DNA from 3 places in the Pseudescherichia sp. genome. Region 3 is predicted to be linked to each of the others. Evidence: predicted binding sites of a transcription regulator. Region 3 holds the regulator's gene; each other region holds the start of a gene.
The links. The regulator CRP, encoded in region 3, controls carbon source genes, mostly activating them, when cyclic AMP is high. The targets are predictions, from matches to a motif close to ATGTGANNNNNNTCACAT.
Positions count from the first base shown of each region.

Region 1: a site for CRP is predicted at 2,864-2,881, ahead of RTX96_RS15915 (YjcB family protein). Genes of this name have one in related genera too.
Region 2: a site for CRP is predicted at 3,094-3,111, ahead of cdd (cytidine deaminase). Genes of this name have one in related genera too.

Region 1 covers NZ_DAMBWA010000012.1:70,970-79,011, forward strand. Annotated here, with positions in the region: gene uvrA (excinuclease ABC subunit UvrA) at 1-628, opposite strand, end outside; gene ssb1 (single-stranded DNA-binding protein SSB1) at 890-1,426, shown strand; gene RTX96_RS15910 (PhzF family phenazine biosynthesis protein) at 1,565-2,425, shown strand; gene RTX96_RS15915 (YjcB family protein) at 2,485-2,766, opposite strand; gene RTX96_RS15920 (EAL domain-containing protein) at 3,384-4,949, shown strand; gene soxS (superoxide response transcriptional regulator SoxS) at 4,960-5,283, opposite strand; gene soxR (redox-sensitive transcriptional activator SoxR) at 5,370-5,840, shown strand; gene RTX96_RS15935 (glutathione S-transferase) at 6,132-6,800, shown strand; gene RTX96_RS15940 (NCS2 family permease) at 7,141-8,042, shown strand, end outside.
Region 2 covers NZ_DAMBWA010000001.1:341,559-349,600, reverse strand. Annotated here, with positions in the region: gene RTX96_RS01650 (EAL domain-containing protein) at 35-1,261, shown strand; gene sanA (outer membrane permeability protein SanA) at 1,265-1,984, opposite strand; gene cdd (cytidine deaminase) at 2,148-3,035, opposite strand; gene RTX96_RS01635 (CidB/LrgB family autolysis modulator) at 3,165-3,860, opposite strand; gene RTX96_RS01630 (CidA/LrgA family protein) at 3,857-4,255, opposite strand; gene dusC (tRNA dihydrouridine(16) synthase DusC) at 4,464-5,411, shown strand; gene mdtQ (multidrug resistance outer membrane protein MdtQ) at 5,556-6,995, shown strand; gene yohP (small membrane protein YohP) at 7,098-7,181, opposite strand; gene RTX96_RS01610 (SDR family oxidoreductase) at 7,361-8,042, shown strand, end outside.
Region 3 covers NZ_DAMBWA010000003.1:404,106-412,147, forward strand. Annotated here, with positions in the region: partial or broken gene RTX96_RS06675 (helix-turn-helix domain-containing protein) at 1-197, opposite strand, end outside; gene pabA (aminodeoxychorismate synthase component 2) at 312-884, shown strand; gene RTX96_RS06685 (aspartate aminotransferase family protein) at 964-2,184, shown strand; gene RTX96_RS06690 (YccS/YhfK family putative transporter) at 2,181-4,262, opposite strand; gene crp (cAMP-activated global transcriptional regulator CRP) at 4,313-4,945, opposite strand; gene RTX96_RS06700 (OsmC family protein) at 5,254-5,658, shown strand; gene RTX96_RS06705 (phosphoribulokinase) at 5,710-6,579, opposite strand; gene RTX96_RS06710 (YheU family protein) at 6,633-6,851, opposite strand; gene RTX96_RS06715 (hydrolase) at 6,852-7,868, opposite strand; gene RTX96_RS06720 (ABC transporter ATP-binding protein) at 7,966-8,042, opposite strand, start outside.

The DNA of each region.
Region 1 (8,042 bases), on a different contig from region 3:
GCACCTTAAAGCGGTCGATAACCACTTCGATAGTATGTTTTTTATGCAGTTCAAGGCTCGGCGGATCTGAGAGGTCGCACACTTCACCATCAATACGGGCGCGGATATACCCCTGGCTTGCCAGGTTCTCCAGCGTCTTGGTGTGCTCGCCCTTACGCTCTTTGATAATCGGCGCAAGCAGCATCAGGCGCTTGCCTTCCGGCTGCGACAGCACGTTATCCACCATCTGGCTGACGGTCTGCGCATCCAGCGGCACGTTGTGGTCCGGGCAGCGCGGCTCGCCTACGCGGGCAAACAGCAGGCGCAGGTAGTCGTGGATCTCGGTAATGGTACCAACCGTGGAGCGTGGGTTGTGCGAGGTCGACTTCTGCTCAATAGAGATCGCCGGTGACAGCCCTTCGATGTGATCGACATCCGGCTTTTCCATCAACGACAGGAACTGGCGCGCATAGGCGGAGAGCGATTCAACGTAGCGACGCTGACCTTCGGCATAGAGGGTGTCGAAAGCCAGGGATGATTTACCTGAACCTGAAAGTCCGGTGACGACAATCAGCTTGTCGCGTGGGATAACGAGGTTGATATTCTTGAGATTGTGGGTGCGCGCGCCCCGTACTTCTATCTTATCCATTCACCTTTCCCGGTAAGAGACTCGGCGCTCGGTATGTTTGAAGGACATCCGGCGAACTGAACTGAAACGGTTAATTATGACACAAAAAAACCTGAATGGATATACAGTATAGGAATGCATCCCGGGCGCATTTGTGCGAAAATAACGCACGGCGGGCGGATTACTGGAATCCTCCCCGCAATGTATCAAAGCGTCGCTTGGTAAGTTACAATCGCGCGCTTACACTATTGAGACTAAGAAACGTATTCAGGAGAGACAATCATGGCCAGCAGAGGCGTAAACAAGGTGATTCTCGTCGGTAATCTGGGCCAGGACCCGGAAGTACGCTACATGCCGAATGGGGGCGCAGTAGCCAACATTACGCTGGCTACTTCCGAATCCTGGCGTGATAAAGCGACCGGCGAGATGAAAGAGCAGACCGAATGGCACCGGGTTGTGCTGTTTGGCAAACTGGCCGAGGTGGCCGGTGAGTATCTGCGTAAAGGTTCTCAGGTCTACATCGAAGGCTCCCTGCGTACCCGCAAATGGACCGATCAGTCCGGCGCGGAAAAATACACCACTGAGGTGGTGGTGAACGTGGGCGGCACCATGCAGATGCTCGGCGGCCGTCAGGGCGGCGGCGCACCGGCAGGCGGTCAGCAGGGCGGCGGCCAGCAGGGTGGTTGGGGTCAGCCTCAGCAGCCGCAGGGTGGTAACCAGAACCAGTTCAGCGGCGGCGCACAGCAGCGTCCGCAGCAGTCCGCTCCGGCACCGTCTAACGAGCCGCCGATGGACTTCGACGACGACATCCCGTTCTGAGTGCGCGCTGACCCAGCGTAAGCGATATAAAAAACCCCGACGCGTCGGGGTTTTTTGTTTTTATTGATAGGTTAAGGCGATATAAATAGCGATAAGAACAGACAACAATAAACGCAAACGCAACAGATGGGAGAGGGTATGGCAGAGCTGGTTCCTGAATTAACACGCATCGCAGCATTCTCTGATAGTGGGGCAGGCGGTAATCCTGCGGGTGTCTGGATAGGCGACACACTACCTGCCGCAGAAGAAATGCAGCGTATCGCTGCAGAGGTCGGTTTTTCTGAGACGGCATTTGCCGCTCCCATTCCTGATAGTGATATTTATCACTGGCGGGTACGTTACTTCTCGCCCGCAGCAGAGGTACCTTTTTGCGGCCATGCAACTATCGCCACAGGCGTTGCGTTAGCGAAGCGCTTTGGCGAGGGGGAGTATAAACTGCAGCTGAATCAGGCAGATATTGTGGTGTCAGGCTGGCAGGATAGCTCAGGAGCCTGGCAGGCGGCGCTGCAATCCCCGGCGACGAAAAGCCAGCCAGCCTCGGAAGAGATAGTTGAAAAAGCGCTGCGGCTTTTTGGCTATACCGCTGCAGATTTAGATCCCCGCATTCCCCCTGCGCTTATTCACGGCGGCGCGGATCATCTGGTGCTGCCGTTAAAAGAGCGTACTGCGCTTGCCGCTATGCACTATGAGCTTGCCCAGGGAAGAGCGCTGATGCAGACCTATGGCTGGGTAACCATTCTGCTGGTGTATACGGAGGGAGAGCAGCTATTTCATACGCGTAATCCCTTCGCCTATGGCGGCGTCTATGAGGATCCCGCGACCGGGGCCTCCTCTGCGGCGTTTGCTGGCTATTTGCGGGATATTAACTGGCCGCACGGTGGAGCGATCGAAATTATCCAGGGTGAGGATATGGGAATGCGCTCTCTTATTCGCGCAGAGATCAAGGATGAACCAGGGAGCGCGATTCGCGTATCAGGGCAGGCCAGACTGATGGCGTAAATAGGGTAAAAATCCCGCTGGTCACGGTCAGTGACCAGCTTGCTGAGGGATGAGGTAAATCAGGTCATCACCATAGGCCACTCCGGCGGCGTATGGCTGGCAACTTCAACCATTACGCTTTTGATGTTATGCCAGACAGAGGCAACGTCAACCAGAGTAATGCCGAGCAGTCCCGTGGCGAACCAGCAGGCCGCCACGAGGCCGAGACCGCTGCTGACGATCGCCAGTCCAATATAGTCGGATTTACGGAACCTGATGTTCAGCGAGCTGGCTAAAAACATCAGGATCGCGCTCACGAGTTGCCAGCGAAGCAGAACAACGCTAGTCGTAAAAGTGGCCATAGCTTGTAACCTCACACGTCTGCGGGCCGCTTTCGTTGGGGTGAGGCTCGCAGGGACTGACGGGATATAATGAAACGTTCTTTTTGTTTCATAAGATATGTGAACTATATCACATTTGCTCTTTTATTCGCCAGTTCCGAAACGGCATTTTTGAACGCTTTTTGACCTTAAAAAGAGCAGGGGAATAGAGGCGAGAATGCATAGCTATGCGACCAACTTCTCGCTATGCGCTGCGTTTAATGGCCCGCTTTTTATCTAATGGGGAAACGGTATACGGAGCGAACATTATTCGTTCAATACTCACTCCCACAGACGAAAAAATAAACGCAGGGGATATCCTTTTTTTATCACTCTGGCAGTTTGGCTTAATCAGCGATCCTCTGTTGCGTTAACGGAAAACCCTCAACCGTAGCTGGATAATTATTTTCCTTAATATAAACAGGGCGAACACTTTTAGTTTGGCTTACGGACAAATATTATCGTCATAACCAAATATTAGGTTTTTAATGATAAAAGTCGGTTGCTAATGTCGAATGATTCATGCAACGTAATCACCTGTTTATCAAAGCTTCCTGCTGTCAATGCAGGCACACATAAAGCAGGGATATAGGGCAGAAATGAATCATAGCGCACGCCGCAAGGCGCTAAGGATTGTCGGGATCATCATGGTAGTTTTGCTGCCTGTGATGCTGGCGCTATGGTTTGCTCACATCCGCGCCGTTAAAGAGACCGGCATACAGCTGCGTTCATTTGCCCAGCTGGCGCTGGATAAGACCGAGCGGGTTATCCAGCATGTTGATATGGCCCGTAGTGAAGCAGAGAAATTTAACGGCAGGATCTGTTCGCCGGCGCATCGCTATAATATGCTCAATATTATCCGCGGGCAGCTCTACGTTGCTGATATAATATACGCCAACGGCAATCGCTTTTTATGCTCCACCTCAATGGCACCCGCCGAACCCTATATTATTCACGCAGCGGAATATAGCCATGCTCCGGATATCTCCAACTATTATTACCGTGACACGCCGTTTTACGCTGGCTATAAGATGGTCTATATGCAGCGCGGCCATTATGCAATGGTCGTTAACCCGCTGGCCTACAGCGAAGTCATGTCAGACGATCGCTCGCTGGCCTACGGCATATATGACACGATCACCAAGGGGTTCTTCTCGGTAAGCCCGACGGCGGATGTCCGGGTACTGGCAGGTCTGGTGCAGAACAACGACTTTACCTTTCAGCAGGATGGTCGCTTCTATACCATTGCCCACTCGGAAAAGCGTCCTATAGCAATTATTGTCTCAACCTCCAGCGATCGCTATTTTCAGTTTCTCTATCACCAGGCAACGCTCACTCTGCCGCTGGGGATGATTTGCAGCATTATTATTCTGCTCATGTGGTCCCGAACCCAGCAGGAATTTAATTCACCGCGGCGTCTTTTGCATCGCGCCTTGTTAAAACGCCAGCTGCGGCTCAACTATCAACCTATTATTGATATTAAAACCGGACAGTGCGTAGGGGCTGAGGCGCTGTTACGCTGGCCAGGTTTTGAAGGGCCGGTGATGAGCCCGGCGGAATTTATACCGCTGGCGGAAAAAGAGGGGCTGATTGAACGGGTGACCGATTATGCCGTTGAGGAGGTCTTCGCCGATTTAGGCCGTTTCTTATCAGAAAACCCACAACTCTATATTTCAATTAACTTATCCGCTTCGGACTTCCACTCCTCTCGCCTGATAGCGTTAATTTCCGATAAAGCCCAGCAGCATGCCGTCAAGGCACAGCAGATTAAGATTGAGGTTACCGAGCGCGGATTTATTGATGTACCGAAAACAACGCCGGTTATCCAGGCCTTCCGCCAGGCCGGATATGAAGTAGCGATTGATGATTTTGGCACCGGTTATTCTAACCTGCACAATTTATATTCGCTGAACGTCGATATTCTTAAAATCGACAAATCCTTTATCGACACGCTGACTACCAACAGCACCAGTCACCTGATTGCTGAACACATCATTGAGATGGCACAAAGCTTACGTCTCAAGATTATTGCCGAAGGCGTGGAAACCTCAGAGCAGGTGACCTGGCTGCTAAAACGTGGCGTGCAGTATTGCCAGGGCTGGTACTTCGCGAAAGCGCTGTCACCGCAGGATTTCATGGAGTGGCTCCGGCAACCTCTGCGCTGATCCGCTCATGCTACATCTGATGCCGGTAATCGCTCGGCGTCCGGTCAAACTCCCGGCGAAACACGCGGGAAAAGGTCTGCTGCGACACATACCCTAGCTCCATCGCAATATCAAAGATCGGCCGCTGCGTAGTACGTAGCGCTTCTGCCGCCATCAGCAGGCGCCGCTGGCGGATATAGTCTCCGAGCGTCTGGTGAGTCACCGCACGAAACATCCGCTGTAAATACCACTTGGAATAGCCAGATTTCTGCGCCACTACATCAATGTTCAGGGGTTGGTCGATATGTTCATCAATCCATTCAATAAGCGTTTGAATAATTTGCTGATGGGACATACTGCTGCCTCTTTTTCAGTGCTGAAGTCGTCGTTTGGTCTGAAGCGGAGTATAATTCCTCAAGTTAACTTGAGGTAAAGAGCTTTATGGAAAAGAAATTGCCGCGTATTAAAGCGATGCTGACGCCAGGCGAAGTGGCAAGGCGTAGCGGGGTCGCCGTTTCGGCCCTGCACTTTTATGAGAGTAAAGGCCTGATTAAGAGCGTACGTAACGAGGGTAACCAGCGGCGTTATACCCGTGACGTGCTGCGCTACGTTGCCATCATTAAGATTGCCCAGCGCATCGGTATCCCGCTGGCGACCATCGGCGAAGCCTTGAGCGTGCTGCCGGCGGGCCATACGCTGAATGCGAAAACGTGGGAGCAGCTCTCCTCTCAGTGGCGAGAAGAGCTGGACAGACGTATCCATACCCTGGAGGCGCTACGGGACGATCTTAACGGCTGTATCGGCTGCGGCTGCCTGTCGCGTAGCGACTGCCCACTGCGTAACCCGGGCGACAGGCTGGGAGAGCAGGGGACAGGTGCCCGCCTGCTAGAGGATGAGGTTAACGACAAATAAAACTAAAGCGCCACAAGGGCGCTTTAGTTATTTCCGGTCTTTGTCTTTCACTCTATCCCGCTCATTTTACAGGAGGGTTTCCCCCGACATCGACACCCCTCGCTCGAACGCGTTGTTGAGGTTCCGGTTTGTGTCGACACTTTTAGTCTATGCCACCCGGCCCGGATTACCAGCGGGATCGCCGCCAGTTTTGCCGAAATTTTTCGCGGATCATCTGCAATTTTCTATAGTTAGGAGAGGAGAGGGCAAGCCTGACAAGGCCTTATCTCACATCCATAACAGGAGACATCCGTGATCACTGTACATCATCTTAACCAGTCGCGTTCGCAGCGTGTGCTTTGGGCGCTTGAAGAGCTGGGTCTGCCCTACCAGATTGTGCGCTACCAGCGCGAAAAAACCATGATGGCGCCGGAGGCGCTGAAGAGAGTGCATCCGCTGGGAAAATCGCCGGTGCTGGATGATAACGGCACGATCATAGCTGAATCGGGCGCAATCCTTGAACACCTTCAGGAGACCTATGACACCCGTGGCCAGCTTAAGCCGACGGATACGCAGCAAAAGCTCCAGTACCGTTTCTGGCTGCACTATGCCGAAGGATCGTTGATGCCGCTTCTGCTCATGAAGCTGGTGTTTGGCAGCCTTGGTAAACCGCCGGTACCTTTTGGCCTGCGCACGCTTGGCAAGGCGCTGGGTGAGGGAGTACAGAAGGCCTGGCTTAATAAGCAGCTCGAAACCCATGCCCGCTACATTGAGTCACAGCTCGGCAGCCAGCCGTGGTTCACCGGCGAGCACCCCAGCATGGCGGATATTCAGATGAGCTTCCCGGTATTTGCCCTGCTGGCACGCGGCGGTGTCGATCATCTACCCAACCTGCAGGCGTGGAAGATGCGGGTTGAAGATCGCCCGTCCTGGCAGCGCGCCATTGCCCAGGGCGGCCCTTTCGAACTGCCCGGCGCGTAATTATTCTAAAAAATGATGGCTGCTAGCCCTCGGGCAGGAGTCTGGCGAAAAATGTTGCAAGGTTGCGCATAGACGATAACGTTTGCGCATCCTCTGCCTGGTTTTTCGCCGTCATAAGCGAAATTTAGTAAAAACCCGTAAAGTTAAGTTGAAATACCCCCTGTGAAGACTAGATAATCGTTTGCCTTTTTTACAGCCGTTCTGTTTGCGCGGAGTTAAACGTTTGCTTTTTGTGGCTCTGCTTAGCCACAACCTGTTTCGGAATGATGACGTTTAACGGGCAGTGGATTGTCCACCACGCTAAACAACGAAAAATAAAACTCTTCAGGGGATGTTTTCTATGTCTACGCCTTCAGCGCGTACCGGCGGTTCGCTTGACGCTTTGTTTAAAATTTCTGCTCGTGGCAGTACCGTCCGTCAGGAAGTGGTCGCCGGGTTAACCACCTTCCTCGCGATGGTCTACTCCGTCATCGTTGTTCCAGGCATGTTAGGAAAAGCGGGCTTCCCACCCGCCGCGGTGTTTGTTGCTACCTGTCTGGTTGCCGGCGTCGGCTCTATCGTCATGGGGCTGTGGGCGAACCTGCCGCTGGCGATTGGCTGCGCCATTTCACTGACCGCCTTTACCGCGTTCAGCCTGGTGCTGGGTCAGCAGATCAGCGTCCCGGTTGCCCTGGGTGCCGTGTTCCTGATGGGCGTGCTGTTTACCGTGATCTCCGCCACCGGCATTCGTAGCTGGATCCTGCGCAACCTGCCGCAGGGCGTGGCGCACGGCACCGGGATCGGTATTGGCCTGTTCCTGCTGCTGATCGCCGCCAACGGCGTCGGTCTGGTGGTGAAAAACCCGATTGAAGGGCTGCCGGTGGCGCTGGGCAACTTCGACAGCTTCCCGGTGATGATGTCTCTGATTGGCCTGGCGGTAATTATCGGCCTCGAGAAGCTGAAGGTACCGGGCGGCATCCTGCTGACCATCATTGGGGTGTCGATTGTGGGCCTGATTTTCGATCCGGCCGTACACTTCTCTGGGATTTTTGCCATGCCGTCGCTGAGCGACGATAAAGGTAACTCCCTGATCGGCAGCCTGGATATCGTTGGCGCGCTGAACCCGCTGGTGCTGCCAAGCGTGCTGGCGCTGGTGATGACGGCGGTGTTTGATGCCACCGGGACTATCCGCGCGGTAGCCGGGCAGGCAAACCTGCTGGATAAAGATGGCCAGATTATCGACGGCGGCAAAGCGCTGACCAC
Region 2 (8,042 bases), on a different contig from region 3:
AATTTTGCCGCTGACATATGCCAAGGAGAGGAGTATGTACTCATTTGTTGCGAGACAACCCATTTTTGATAAAAACATGGCGACCGTTGGCTGGGAGCTGCTGTTTCGTGACGGGTTAACCAACCGGTTTCCAGACGTCTCGTCTGAGTATGCGACAAAACAAATTATCTCCGATCTCTTCTTCTCTACGCCGCTGCCGTCGCTGGTGGGCAAGCACGCCTGCTATATCAACTTTCCCGGCGAGATGATCGTGCAGGGCTTTGCCGATGCGCTTCCTCATGACAAGGTTGTCATTGAGATCCTTGAGACGGCTACGCCGAATAACGAACTGCTGGCCGCCGTGCGTCGCCTCTATGCGGGTGGGTTTCAAATCGCCCTTGATGACTTCGCCCTGAAAAGCGAGTGGGAGCGCTTTTTTCCCTACATCAGCATTATTAAGTTCGATATCCAGGCCCAGAGCTTTGCTGAGATAGCTGACTATATTACGCAAAACCGCGACCGGCTGGGCAAGGTTACGCTGCTGGCGGAAAAGGTTGAAACTCAGGAAGAGTTCGATCAATACCGGGCGTTTGGCTTCGACCTTTTTCAGGGATACTTCTATAGCAAGCCAGAGGTGCTGCAAAACAAACGGCTATCGCAAAATAAGGTGTTGCAGATCCAGCTTATTGCCGAGGTCAACGCTCAAAATCCGGATCTGACGAAAATCGAAAACTATCTCAAGAGCGACATCAGCCTCTCCTATACCCTGATGCGCTACGCCCGCAATGTGGTCTATAACACGCGCGGCATTGAGATGGTAAAAAACAGCACCCTCAAGGATACGCTGCTCTATCTTGGCTTTAACGAGCTGCGTCGCTTTGTCTCGATCTCCTGCCTGACCAGCATCGCCAACGTGAAAACGACCGAGCTGTACCATATGAGCCTGGTAAGAGGGATGTTCTGCGAGCTGCTTGCCAAAGCGGCGGGACGAGAGGCGCTCTCTCATGACGCCTTCTTCTGCGGTCTGTTTTCACTGCTGGACGCTATTCTTGGCATCGCGCTGGAGGATCTGGTTAAGCAGATCGCCCTCTCCGAGCGGGTTACGCAGGCTCTGACCGAGAATGCTGGCGTGCTCTATCCGTTCCTGGATCTGGCCCGTCTCTATGAACAGCAGCGGTGGGATGAGGTTAACGCCGTGGCAAAATGCCTCGGTCTGGCGCCTGAAGCGGTAATAGAGATCATGAAACGCGCCACCGCCTGGGCAGACAACATCGCCTTCTGAGGCTTACTTTTTCGCTTTCGGTTGGATATCCATCAGCTGCTCCGGCGTGACGGCGGGGTAGCCCTGGGCATCGTCCGGCACATCCTGTAGCGAAGAGATGGGCAGCAGCGGGCCAAGGAAGCGCGGTTCGCGTTTAAAGATATAGAGATCCGCCAGCGCGCCAAGACGTGCGCCAAATTCCCGCACCCGCACGGTGAGCATATCTTTCGGCGAAGGCACGGCGTAGCACTGGGCCTGAATGCCCCGGTGCAGGGCGATAAACAGGGCACGCTCGCAGTGGAAGCGCTGGGTAATGATTATAAAGTCGTTGGCGTCGAAAACCTTACGCGTGCGCACGATGGAGTCGAGGGTACGAAAACCCGCGTAGTCGAGCACGATATCCTGGGGATCCACCCCGGCAGCAATCAGATCTTTGCGCATGGTCACCGGCTCGTTATAGCTCTGCAGGGCATTATCCCCGCTCAACAGCAGGTAGTTCACCTTGCCGCTGTTATAGGCGTTGAGCGCCCCCTGAATGCGGTAGCGATAGTACTGATTGATCACCCCGGTACGGTAGTACTTGGCGGTCCCCAGCACCACACCTACCTGGCGATAGGGCAGATCCTGCAGGTCATCATAGATCCACGGTGAGGTTTTCCAGCTTATCCAGCGGTCAAGGCCAAGCGCGGTTAACAGCAGCAAGCCGATGATGACTAACAGGCTGTATAACAAACGCTTTAACATGCAGATAGCTCGGTACAGGGATGAAATTTCATTCAGGCTACTTTACCCGCAGAGGAAGCGCAAGAATCTGCGATTCAACTGCGGCGATTTTCATCACAACATTTTCATTGTGTTACCCGTTAAGCATTAACGGATCGACGGCAGGCGCATGGCCCGCCGTCGGTCAGGCTGAGAGCGCCACACGCTCAACGTAGCGACAGCCCAGCGCTCGCAGGGTGGCGGAAGTGGCATCCCACTGGGTCAGGGCGGCATCCGGGCGTTCGGCCAGCACGGCCCGGCGCATATCCGGATAATCGTAGCCATTCAGGCTCAGTAGATTTAGCGCGCCCTGTAACGGCGGCAGGGACGGGTTGAAAGCCGCATTTTCTGCATAGCGCCCGGCGAAAATTTGCCCGTTGCTCAGCTCGATGGCGACGCCGGAGGGGGCGTTGCTATAGGGCGCATGGCTCTGGTTGGCGGCGGTGATGGCCGCCTTGACCAGCGCTTCGCCCTCTAACGGGAAACCGTGGTTCTCGTCATCCATCAGTAGGGTATTAATCTCGAGGTCTTTGGGACCAAAGGCGTCGGGCAGGTAGTCCGCCAGGGTATGCGGCGCGCGGCCCGGGAGGGCGATACGCAGATCGAGGCCGCTGTTCAGCTCGTTCATAAACTGCCGGCAGTGGCCGCAGGGGGTGTAGTTAACGGTGATAGCGACCAGGGACGTTTCGCCCCGCAGCCAGGCGTGGCTAATGGCGCTCTGCTCGGCGTGGACGGTCTGCTGCATGGTGGAGCCAAGAAACTCCATATTGCCGCCGAAGTACCATGTGCCGCTCACGCCACGGGCGATGGCGCCCACGTTAAAATGCGAGAGATCGGCCCGGGCGCAGGCGGCGGCCAGCGGTAAGAGCGCAAAGGCCAGCGCGTCTTCATCCAGCCCCGTGGCGCTTGTCAGCACCTTCACCTGCTCCGCGCTCAGCATGGCGGGAAAATGATCGTCCGCAAGAATAGGTGCCAGAGCGGATTGCAGATCCGCCGCAAGGTTAGCGAAAGCCGAGTGAAAACGTGAATGCATGGCGTTGCCTCATAGCAGTGTAATGGGAGCCTAGTGTAAAGAGCAGAAGGCGCTTAATATGTGATTCACATCACACTGTGTATGCAACTTATGAAATTCAAATTAAAAATGCGCGACGCATCGCAAATTTTAGCCCACTAGCGTCAGGATCAGTGGGAAGAGCAGGGGTGCCATCAGGGAGGTGATAATCCCGCAGATCACCAGCGCCAGTGAACTGAATGCGCCCTCCTGATAATCCAGCTCCGCGCAGCGTGCCGTGCCCAGGGCGTGAGAAGCGGTGCCCATCGCCAGCCCGCGTGCCGCTTTGGTACGAATACGCATCAGATTGAGCAGGGTATGACCAAATACTGCCCCAAGGATGCCGACAAAGATTACGCAGACCGCGCTGATGGCCGGAATGCCGCCGATGCTGCCGCCTACCGCCATCGCAATCGGGGTAGTGACTGATTTTGGCAGTACCGAGGCAGCGATCTCCGGCGAGGCGCCCATCAGCAGCGCAATAGTGGTGCCGGTGACCATCGCGACCACGCTGCCGATAAAGCAGATGGAGATGATCGATTTCCAGCGGGCGCGGATCTGATGCAGCTGCTCATAGAGCGGGTAGGCCAGCGCTACCACGGCGGGCTGAAGCAGATCGTTAAGGATTTTACTCCCGGCAAAATAACGCGCGTAGGGAATGCCGGTCAGTAGCAGGAAGGGGATCAACACTACCATCGCTACCAGCAGCGGATTGAGCAGCGGCATCTTAAAACGCGCCGCCAGCTTGCGGGCCGCAAAGAAGACCGCCAGCGTTAGCGGCAGCGACCACCAGATATTTTCCATCACGATTTTGCTCCTTTCTTACTCGTCACCTTGCGCTCGCCGTGCACCAGATGCGAGCTCCAGCTCACCACCAGGAAGACGATAAGCGTGCTGATCGCGCAGGAGACCACCACCGGTCCAAACTGCGCCCGCAGCACGTCGTAGTACTGCATCACGCCGACGCCAATGGGGACAAACAGCAGCGCCATGTAGCGGATCAGCACGTAGCAACCGGGGTTAACCCATTTCGCCGGCAGAATTTGCAGTGCCAGCAGAACGAACATGATCAACATACCGATAATGCTGCCAGGGATAGTGATGGGCAGCAGGGAAGAGATAGCGATCCCGGCATACAGGCAGGCATAGATCAGCACAAAAGCGCGAACATACTGCCAGACAACGGTCAACGATTTAGACATGGTGAAAGCCTCTGATGAAACGCATTCATCATACAATTGATTCGATAACTGTGCTATCGATCACATCATGAATTGTGAGCATACCAAATATTCCTGAATGGAACGTCAGACATTCCTACAAGATTAGGCGTAAACCGCGCGATAAAGCCCCTTTCACCCATGAGCCAGAGACGCTACCATACGCGCCTCTTTTCAGACGGGTAACGTTATGCGTGTATTACTGGCACCGATGGAAGGCGTGCTCGATTCGCTGGTGCGCGAGCTGCTGACCGGGGTAAATGATTACGATCTCTGCATCACTGAATTTTTACGCGTGGTCGATCAGCTACTGCCGGTAAAATCATTCTATAAGATCTGCCCGGAGCTGCATCGCCAGAGCCGCACGCTGAACGGTACCCCGGTGCGGATCCAGCTGCTGGGTCAGTACCCGCAGTGGCTGGCGGAGAACGCCGCCCGCGCCGTGGAGCTGGGCTCGTTCGGGGTCGATCTCAACTGCGGCTGCCCGTCAAAGCTGGTAAACGGCAGCGGGGGCGGGGCCACGCTGCTCAAAGACCCTGAGCTCATCTACCGCGGCGCGAAGGCGATGCGCGAAGCCGTGCCCGCCTCGCTGCCCGTCACCGTTAAGATACGCCTCGGCTGGGACAGCGGCGCGCGACAGTTTGAGATTGCCGACGCGGTGCAGCAGGCGGGGGCCACGGAGCTGGTGGTGCATGGCCGCACGAAAGAGGATGGCTATAAGGCGGATCGTATTAACTGGCAGGCGATCGGTGAGATCCGTAGGCGGTTGACTATTCCGGTGATTGCTAACGGCGAGATCTGGGACTGGCAGAGCGCGCAGGATTGCCTGGCGGCGACCGGCTGCGATGCGGTGATGATTGGCCGGGGCGCGCTGAACGTGCCTAACCTCAGCCGGGTGATCAAATACAACGCGCCGCGCATGCCCTGGCCGGAGGTAGTCGGCCTGCTCCAGCACTACAGCCAGCTTGAGAAGCAGGGTGATACGGGGATGTATCACGTGGCGCGTATAAAGCAGTGGCTGGGCTACTTACGTAAGGAGTATGCCGAAGCCGACGGCCTGTTTAGCCAGATCCGTACGCTGAAGCGGTCGGCGGAGATTGCCATCGCCATCGAAGCGGCCGCTAAACATATTCGGTGACAATGCTTTCTTTTATATCATTGATAAGGTGAATATTTTTCCAGCTGTGTCTTTTTATGACTGGCTGTGTTTTGCCACGCTTACCTAAAAAACAGGGTAAAAGTGTGTGTACTCTGCAACGCCCTGGTTTGACAGAGCGTGTCTATGAATCGTCCCTTTATCCTCGCCGCTGCGGCGTGCTTCCCGCTGGTATCCCTTCTTAGCGGGTGCGCGCCGATGCATGACAGCGTCGTCCTCCTGAAAGAACAGGCCCCGGCCGCGGCGGCTACCCATAGCTTACCTCCGGCACTGGCTGCGGGCTGGCCGCAGAGCCAGTGGTGGCAGGCGTACCACGATCCGCAGCTTAACGCCCTGATTGAGCGCGCTCTGGCTCACGCCCCGGATATGCAGGTTGCAGAGCAGCGTATTCACCTTGCCGAAGCGCAGGCCCAGCGCGTCGCCGCCAACGATGGCCCCGAGGTCGATTTCTCTGCCGACGTAGAGCGGCAGCGCATGTCTGCCGAGGGGCTGATGGGACCCTTTGCCATAACCGATCCTGCCGCCGGAACCACGGGTCCCTGGTATACCAACGGCACCTTCGGGCTTACCGCTGGCTGGGATCTGGACCTGTGGGGGAAAAACCGTGACGAGGTGGCCGCCCGCATTGGCAACGTACGCGCCCATGAAGCGGAACGTCAGCAGACGCGTCAGCTGCTGGCCATCAGCGTGGCGCGCCTTTACTGGCAGTGGCAGACCGAGGCGGCCATCAGTCAGGTGCTGGATGAGATCGAGCGTGACCAGCAGACGATAGTTGCCGCCGATGGTCAGCTCCATCAGGCGGGCATTACCTCCTCGGTGGCGGACGCGGAGAACAGCATCGACGAAGGGAAAACCCGTCAGCAGCAGAGCGAGGCCAGGGGTAAAATGCGGGTCATTGAAGCCCGCCTGATGGCATTAACGAACAGCAGCGCAGCCACGCTGCATCTGCAGCCCATCGGGCTGCCGAAGGTGGAGGGCAAGATGCCTGCGCAGCTCGGTTACGATCTGCTGGCCCGCCGTCCGGATCTCCAGGCGGCGCACTGGTACATTGAGTCCTCACTCAGCAGCGTGGAGGCAGCAAAGGCGGCTTTCTACCCGGATCTTAATCTGATGGCGTTTTTGCAGCAGGACGCCCTGCACCTGAGCGATCTTTTTCGCCACTCTGCCCAGCAGATGGGCGTTACCGGCGGGCTGACGCTGCCGATCTTTGACAGCGGGCGGCTGAATGCCAGCCTGAACGTCGCTGAAGAGGAGCATAACCTCTCTATCGCCAGCTACAACAAGGCGGTAGTCGATGCGGTTAACGAGGTAGAGAAGGCGGCGGTGCAGGTTGCGACCCTGGCGGACGAAAACCAACGTCAGAAGCAGATCGAGCAGGATGCCGGACGGATCGTTGCGTTAGCCGAAGCACGTTTTAAGGTAGGGATTATTCCCGGCATGCGGGTCAGCCAGAGCCGTCTGCCGCTGCTTCAGGAGGAGATTAACGGTATTACCCTGCACGGCCAGTGGCTGGATGCCACTCTGCAGCTCACCTCCGCGCTGGGCGGGGGGTATCATCAGGTGTGATAAGTGTGTTTTTCCTGTAGGCCCGGTAAGCGCAGCGCCACCGGGCGTTACCCGGCGTGCTAAACTTTGCCCCCTTGCGGGGGCCATGTTCATTCGAACATCTTAGAAAATCATCTTAAACACGCCGGTTACCACCAACAGCCCAATCAGAAAAATAATCAAAATAGCCCAAAGTAAAATTTTCATCGTCCTGTCCTTTTGTTGTGACGTCTTGCTGATACCTCTGAAAGCATAGGCAATTATCTCCCGTTTTGCCTGGCCGAAGCAGAAAATGGCCTGCCGCCTTGCGATAGTCGGGAACTCTCTATACTTACTGTTCAGCTTTTCGCGTTCTCCCCCTATCACTTCTTTTTGCGGAGGTTCTTATGGGCACGACAAACAAGGTTGCCATCGTCACGGCGTCAGATTCAGGTATCGGTAAGCAGTGCGCGTTAGTGTTGGCGCAGCAGGGGTTTGACATTGGTATCACCTGGCACTCGGACGAGGAGGGGGCGAAAGCGGTTGCTGAGACCGTTGCCTCATTTGGCCGCCGGGCCGAAACCGTGCAGCTCGATCTGAGTAACCTGCCCGAGGGTGCGCAGGCGATCCAGACGCTGATCGACAAGTTTGGGCGTATCGACGTACTGGTGAATAACGCCGGGGCGATGAGCAAAGCCCCGTTTCTGGAGATGGAGTTCAAAGACTGGCGTACCGTCTTTACCGTTGACGTTGACGGCGCGTTCTTATGCGCGCAGATCGCTGCCAGGAAGATGGTGGAGCAGGGCGAGGGTGGGCGCATTATCAATATCACCTCGGTACATGAGCACACCCCGCTGCCGGAAGCCAGCGCCTACACCGCCGCCAAGCACGCTCTTGGCGGCCTGACCAAGTCAATGGCGATGGAGCTGGTGCAACACAAAATCCTCGTCAACTCGGTTGCGCCTGGGGCAATCGCCACCCCAATGAACGACATGAAGGATGACGATGTGCAGGAAGGCTCGCTGCCGACTATTCCCCTGACCCGGCCCGGCAGAACCCAGGAGATTGCCAGCCTGGTGGGCTGGCTCA
Region 3 (8,042 bases):
CTTTAGCGATAATCCATTCGGCCTTTTAGCCCCGCTTTCCCATTTTTGTACGGTTGAGAGTTTTCTACCGGCTGAATACTAGTTTTATCAAAGCCACGCATTGTTTCCTGAGAAATAGCTTCCACGCTATGTAAACCCGCAGCAGCACTATGAATGGCTTCAAAAGCAGCGCTTTTAAAGCTTTTTTTTACGGTCACGGTAAGTATCCTTATAAAGCGTAGTGCGATAGTGAACCCATTGTATTGCGGGTGGTAGTCAGAATTTCTCAGGCTGCGTACAATGTCGCAAAGATAGTTATCAAGTGACTTACCATGATCCTGCTTATCGACAACTACGACTCCTTCACCTGGAACCTCTATCAGTACTTCTGCGAGCTTGGGGCAGAGGTCGTGGTGAAGCGCAACGACGAGATAACCCTCGCCGATATCGCGGCGCTGGCACCCGAGAAGATCGTTATCTCGCCCGGCCCCTGCACGCCGGATGAGTCAGGCATATCACTGGAGGTCATCCGTCACTACGCCGGTAAGCTGCCGATCCTCGGCGTCTGCCTGGGTCACCAGGCGATTGCTCAGGTTTTTGGCGCGACCATCGTCCGGGCGCAGAAGGTGATGCACGGCAAAACCTCCGCCATTACTCACAGCGGCCGGGGCGTGTTTCATGAGCTGAACAATCCGCTCACCGTCACCCGCTACCACTCACTGCTCATCGATCCCGCTACGCTGCCCGACTGCTTCGAGGTAACCGCATGGAGCGACACCCAGGAGATTATGGCTATTCGCCATCGGGAGTGGGATCTGCAGGGAGTACAGTTCCACCCGGAGAGCATCCTGAGCGAGCAGGGACACGCGCTGCTGGCAAACTTTCTTAATCAGGCCGATTTTTAGTTGCCACGCACTGATTTTTTATGCATATTTTGTGATTATATTTTCATAATTATTGCTGCATATAACGGATGGGCATGACATGGCAACTGAACAGAACGCAGTTACGCGCGCAACCTTTGACGAAGTAATTCTGCCCGTTTATGCACCGGCAGAGTTTATCCCGGTGAAGGGCAAGGGGAGTCGAGTGTGGGATCAGCAGGGCAAGGAGTATGTTGATTTCGCGGGCGGGATTGCCGTTACGGCGCTGGGCCACTGCCATCCTGCGCTGGTGGAAGCGCTGAAAAGCCAGGGCGAAACGCTGTGGCATACCAGCAACGTCTTTACCAACGAACCGGCGCTGCGCCTGGCGCGCAAGATTATTGCTACCACCTTTGCCGAGCGCGTGCTGTTCATGAACTCCGGCACCGAGGCTAACGAAACCGCCTTTAAGCTGGCGCGCTACTACGCCTCTACGCGCCACAGCCCCTATAAAACCAAAATCATCGCCTTCCACAACGCTTTTCACGGACGCTCGCTGTTTACCGTCTCGGTCGGCGGCCAGCCGAAGTACTCCGACGGCTTTGGGCCGAAACCCGCCGATATTATTCACGTGCCGTTTAACGATCTTCATGCGGTCAAAGCGGTAATGGACGATCACACCTGTGCAGTGGTCGTTGAGCCGGTGCAGGGGGAAGGGGGCGTGACTGCTGCAACGCCAGCGTTCTTACAGGGCCTGCGCGAGCTGTGCGACCAGCACCAGGCGCTGCTGGTATTTGATGAAGTGCAGTGCGGAATGGGACGCAGCGGCGATCTCTTTGCCTACATGCACTACGGCGTGACGCCGGATATCCTCACCAGCGCCAAGGCGCTGGGCGGCGGCTTCCCCATCAGTGCGGTGCTGACCACCGAGGCAATCGCCAGCGCCTTCCACGTGGGCTCCCACGGCTCGACCTACGGCGGCAACCCGCTGGCCTGCGCGGTGGCGGGGGCGGCCTTTGACATCATCAGCTCGCCTGAGGTGCTGCAGGGCATCAGCGAGAAGCGTCAACGCTTCGTGAAGCATTTGCAGCAGATCGATGAACAGTTCAACGTATTCAGCGATATTCGCGGCATGGGGCTGCTGATTGGTGCAGAGTTAAAACCGCAGTACAAGGGGCGCGCCCGCGATCTGCTTTACGCGGCCGCCGATGAGGGGGTGATGGTGCTGAATGCCGGGCCGGACGTGATGCGCTTTGCGCCGTCGCTGGTGGTCAGCGAGCAGGATATTGACGAAGGCATGCAGCGTTTTGCCGCTGCGGTAGCCAACATCGTCCGGGCTTAATCTTTACTCCACCTGCGGTTAAGCCAGATGCCATGATGCGGGCGCTGACGCCATGCCACCGATGAGATAGTGTGCATGCTGTTCAGGTGCCCGATAATGCGCTGGAGATGCATCTCCATCGGGCTCATCGGGCCGTGGGTGAGCGTCTCCGGCGCTTCAAGAATATTCGCGTCTCCGGATGCCCCGGCCCCGTCATAGTCCAGCCGCTGCTGGCAGCGCTGAAGCGCAATCTCACAGGACTCCAGATAGCGCTGGGCCAGATCCGGCGTTAGCATCGCGTGTTCCCGAGCCAGGGTTGTCAGGGCGTTAATGTGTTCGACGATAAACTGGCTGTGGGTCACCCAGAGCTTCATATCTTCCAGATAATGGGTATTGAACCCCGGCTCCTGCATCGCCTGGTTGAGGGAGTTAAAGAGCGCGTTGTGCGCCTGATTGACCCGTATCCGCTGGTAAGCCAGCGGCGTGGGCTGCGGATCGTCACTGAGGATCAGGCGAATCGCATCCTGATCCTTCTCAATCGCATCATGGGCATTTTTCCGCAGCAGCCCGCTCTGCCACTGCGGCCAGAGCCAGACCATCCCGCCGAAGGCGATCAGGCAGCCAATCAGGGTATCGATCAGGCGGGCGACGATAAAGTTCTCGCCGCTCAGGGTCAGAATTTGAATCGAATAAACCGCCGTAATGGTGAAACCCACCGTCGCCCAGCCGTAGCTCTTACGAATTATCAGGTAGCTTACCAGCGTAATAAACAGCATGCCCAGCAGCGTGTACCCCTCCGGGACATGAAAGTGCAGGGCGAACCCGGCGATGGTCAACCCCGCTAACGTCCCTGCCGCCCGGTGTAAAATACGCACCCGCGTGGCACCGTAACCGTTCTGCGTGACCAGCAGCACCGTCATCAGGATCCAGTAGGGCTTCGGCAGGTGCAGCGCGCTGCCCATCAGGCTGGCGACGCTCAGCATGACGCTGATGCGGGCGGCGTTGCGCAGCGCCGGAGATTTCAGCGACAGGTAGCTCTTGAGCGCCTCCCATAGCGGCTGGCGGCGCTGCTGGTCGGCCATCAGATCGCGCGTATAGAGCGGACGCTGGGTGCGCAGCACGCGGGCAATACGGCTAAAGTGCCAGGCGCAGAACTGCCCGACCGGGTTTTGCGGATGCTGGCGGGCGATCTTCTCCAGCGCGCCAATCTGCTTCTCCATAGTGAAGCGGGTCGGGTAGCGATGGTAGAGAATGTCGTCCGCCAGCACCCGGAGCCGGGCGGCGACCACCTGCGCATTCCAGCGGATCACCGCTTCGGCGTGGCTGCGCTCCACCAGCTTCTGCACCTCTTCCGGCTGGTGCAGGCTAACCGAGATGTGCTCCTGCAGATCCAGCGCCACCTGAAACGCCCGCAGCAGACGCTTGTAGTCGTTATGCTGGTTGGCGGCGAGCATATGCAGCTGCTGATAGCACTGGCTGATGAGATCCACCGCCTTTTGCTGGCGCGTCAGCAGCGGTGGCAAGGCCTTCTCCGGGTCGGCGTGCTGCGTTAGCAGGCTGTACTTCGCCTCGCAGTAGTCGGCAAGCTGGCGATAGAGCAGGCTTAACGACTCACGCAGCGGCTGCTCGCGCCACAGCCAGAACCAGAACCAGTTAAATGCGCCATACCAGAGCGTGCCCAGGGCGTAGATGAGCAGCGGCTCCCAGACCGGCATATTGCCCGCCAGGCTCAGGGTAAAGATAGCGGCGATGAGCGAGGCAGGCAGCAGGCGAGCGTGTAGAGGACTGATTTCCGCCGTGACGCCCAGCAGCATTGCCAGTCCGGCAAGGATCAGCGGGAGCGCAACGTTGGCCCCCAGCAGCAGCTGCACCGCCAGGCTACAGCCGGCAAACAGCGAACCGCCGATAATCAGGCGCTTAAAGAAGCGTTTGTGTGGGGTATCAAGACCGGCAATGTTACAGCAGGCGGGCACCAGCGAGAACAGTAGCCCCTGCTGCAGGTGGCCTAACGCCAGGCCGATGGCCACGGGAAGGCACAGCACCAGCGTTTGCCGCAGTGCGTAGTTAACTTCAGGGTGGTAGATTAACCGGCGCCACATGGGGGAGAGCAAAAACGGCGTGCGCAGAGGCGACACGCCGTTCTTAAAGCTTAACGCGTTCCGTAGACGACGATGGTTTTACCATGTGCAGAGATCAGGTTCTGATCTTCCAGCATCTTCAGAATACGGCCCACGGTTTCGCGGGAGCAGCCCACGATCTGGCCAATCTCCTGGCGGGTGATTTTGATCTGCATCCCGTCCGGATGGGTCATGGCGTCTGGCTGTTTAGCCAGGTTCAGCAGCGTCTGCGCGATGCGGCCGGTAACGTCGAGGAAGGCAAGGTTGCCCACTTTCTCAGAGGTGACCTGCAGGCGACGTGCCATCTGCGACGAGAGGCGCATCAGAATATCCGGGTTGACCTGGATAAGCTGACGGAATTTTTTATAGGAAATTTCGGCCACTTCACAGGCGGTTTTCGCCCGTACCCATGCGCTGCGCTCCTGGCCCTCTTCAAACAGGCCCAGTTCACCGATAAAGTCTCCCTGGTTCAGGTAAGAGAGGATCATCTCTTTCCCTTCTTCATCCTTGATGAGCACTGCCACCGAGCCTTTGACGATGTAATACAACGTTTCCGCTTTTTCACCCTGGTGAATCAGCGTGCTCTTCGACGGGTACTTATGAATGTGGCAATGAGACAAGAACCATTCGAGAGTCGGGTCTGTTTGTGGTTTGCCAAGCACCATGCGCGGTTATCCTCTGTTATAAGCTGGCGCCAGTCGCGGGACGGGTCCGGCGGCTGGGGTTGCAATCATATGCTTCCCGAATCCTGGGAAGGGGGCCGTCAATATAGGCATGCGGCCTGTAATGGTTGAAGTCCTCTGCATACCTGCATAATGTCAATACATTACTGGAGCATCCCGACTGTTTTAGCATAGCTTTTGCCGTGTGTCTCCTGGTGTCTCGCTTCAGCTTGATGCAGGTCGCCTTCCGTTGCGCGTTTTGCTCTGCGCGCGTAATCTGTCGGGAAAATTGCCACTCTGGAGTGATGAAAATGCAAGCACGCGTAAAATGGGTTGAAGGGTTAACGTTTCTCGGCGAGTCCGCCTCTGGGCATCAGGTCTTAATGGACGGCAACTCCGGGGACAAAGCCCCCAGCCCGATGGAGATGGTACTGATGGCGGCAGGCGGATGCAGCGCCATTGACGTGGTGTCGATCCTGCAGAAAGGGCGTCATAGCGTGACCGATTGCGAAGTGAAGCTGACCTCCGAGCGTCGGGAAGAGGCGCCGCGTCTCTTCACCCACATCAACCTGCACTTTATCGTTACCGGCAAAGAGCTGAAGGAGGCGGCGGTATCCCGCGCGGTGGATCTCTCAGCGGAGAAGTACTGCTCCGTGGCGCTGATGCTGGAGAAAGCGGTCAATATCACCCACTCCTACGAGGTGGTTGAGGGATGATTTTATGCCCGGTGGCGCTGCGCTTACCGGGCCTGCATGTCGCGCATTACCCTATTCAATCTTCTTGCCTTCCATCAGCCGCTGCACCAGCGGCAGCATAATCAGCTCCATCGCCAGTCCCATTTTGCCCCCCGGCACCACCAGGGTGTTGATGTGGGAGATAAACGATCCCTGCAGCATCGCCAGCAGCCAGGGATAGTCGATACCCTCCAGATCGCGAAAGTGGATCACCACAAAGCTCTCGTCCAGCGAGGGAATATTTTTGGCTGCAAAGGGATTTGAGGTGTCAACCGTGGGGACGCGCTGGAAGTTGATGTGGGTGCGGGAGAACTGCGGCGTAATGAAGTTGATGTAGTCATCCATCGAGCGCACCACCGAGTCCATCACCGTCTCCCGGGAGTGGCCGCGCTCGCTGGTGTCGCGGATCATCTTCTGGATCCATTCGAGGTTAATAATTGGCACCACCCCTACCAGCAGATCCACATGGCGCGCCACGTCGTGCTGGGGCGTCACCACGCCGCCGTGCAATCCTTCGTAAAAAAGAATGTCGGTGGGTTCCGGCAGCGGCTGCCACGGCGTAAAGGTGCCCGGCACCTGGTTCCAGGGGACGGCTTCGTCGTAGGTGTGCAGATACTTGCGTGCCTGTCCGGTGCCGTTGTGACCATATTCGATAAAGGTCTGCTCCAGCAGACCAAAGTCGTTGGCGTCCGGACCAAAGTAGCTGATATGCCGCCCGGCATCGCGCGCCTTGCGGATCGCCATATCCATCTCCGGACGGGTATAGCGGTGGAAGCTATCGCCCTCCACCTCGGCGGCGCGTAGACCCAGCTGGGAAAATATTTTACGAAAGGCGAGGCTGGTGGTGGTGGTACCTGCACCGCTGGAACCTGTGACAGCAATCACCGGATGTTTGGCTGACATAGCGAACGACTCCCTGATTAACAGCAGAAGAGGGCGGATCGCCTGACGCAGCGTTATTCGCGAAACTGTTTCCGGGGCATAATATTGACTGTCTCGTGCAGCTCTGACCACACCAGCACGGCCTCACCCGTTTCCAGCTGACGCTTTACGTCGGCAACCTTTTGCTCAAGCGAACGCTCATGTTCACCATAATCGGTGCCTTCGCGCAAGACAAAGCTCTCAATCAGGCTGTAGAGCGTCTCGGGTGCAACCTCTTGCCAGGGAATAATCATCTATGCCTCCAGATAGGGTGCCAGCCAGTCGGGGATGCGCTTTTCAAGCCACATCTCAGGGCGGCGCAGCGTGCCGCCAACGAAGCCAACGTGGCCGCCATGTTCGGTCAACTGATATTCAATATTAGCGGGTAAATGGCCCGCCGCCGGAATGACGTGGTGATCCATAAAGGGATCGTCTTTGGCATGGATAATCAGCGTTGGCTTGCGGATCTGCGGCAGGACCGGCATGGCGCTGCTTCGGCGGTAGTAGTCGATGGCGTCATCGAATCCGTGCGCCTTTGCGGTAATCAGGTCATCAAACTCACGGATGCGGCGCACGCGCTTGAGCTGGGCAAGATCGATCGGCAGGGTACCGGGATAGACCTTGAGCTTGCGTCTGGCGTTGGCTTTTAGCAGGTTGAGCAGGTAACGCTGATAGAAACGTGAGAAACCCTTATCCATATGGAGGCTGCAGGCCTCCAGCACCAGCGGAGCCGAGACGATCACCGCCGCGTTGAGCGGCAGGCTATCGTCAGCTTTAGCCAGCAGACAGCCGAGCATATTGCCGCCGAGAGAGTAACCCACCGCAGCGGTAGGCGCGGCGCCAAAGGTGTTGCGTAGCCAATGCAAGAACCACGTGCCGTCTTCGGTTTCACCGGAGTGGTAGATGCGGTTCAGGCGGTTAGGCTCGCCGCTGCAGCCGCGAAAGTGCATCACCACCCCGAGCCAGCCGCGCTGCTTTGCCGCGTGAATTAATCCGTGGGCGTAGGGGCTGTGCAGGCTACCCTCCAGGCCGTGAAATACCACCAACCGGGGCTTATCTTTCGCCTGCTGCGGATCCTCGCTCCATGCCAGATCGACAAAGTCGCCGTCGGGCAGCTCAAGACGCTGCCACTGCGCGGTAAACTGCAGACGACGGCGCAAAATACGCGGCAGCATCGTCTGTAAATGCGGGTTGCTTGCCCCCGGCATCGGACGGAATTCAACATTATCTTCCGCCGCAGCGGGAAGCAGTAAGGGAGTTATTTGGGCCATGTCGTGCGAGTTATTTTTCAGTGATCTGCTGAATACTATACCTGTGCAGATAAATTATGTTTATGAAAATGGGGCAATACCCTCTCGCCCCCTCGCGTTACTCACTTTGCAGCATGCCTTCAAGCTGCTCCTGCGCCTCAAGCCACGCCATCTCACACTCCTCAAGCCCTGACT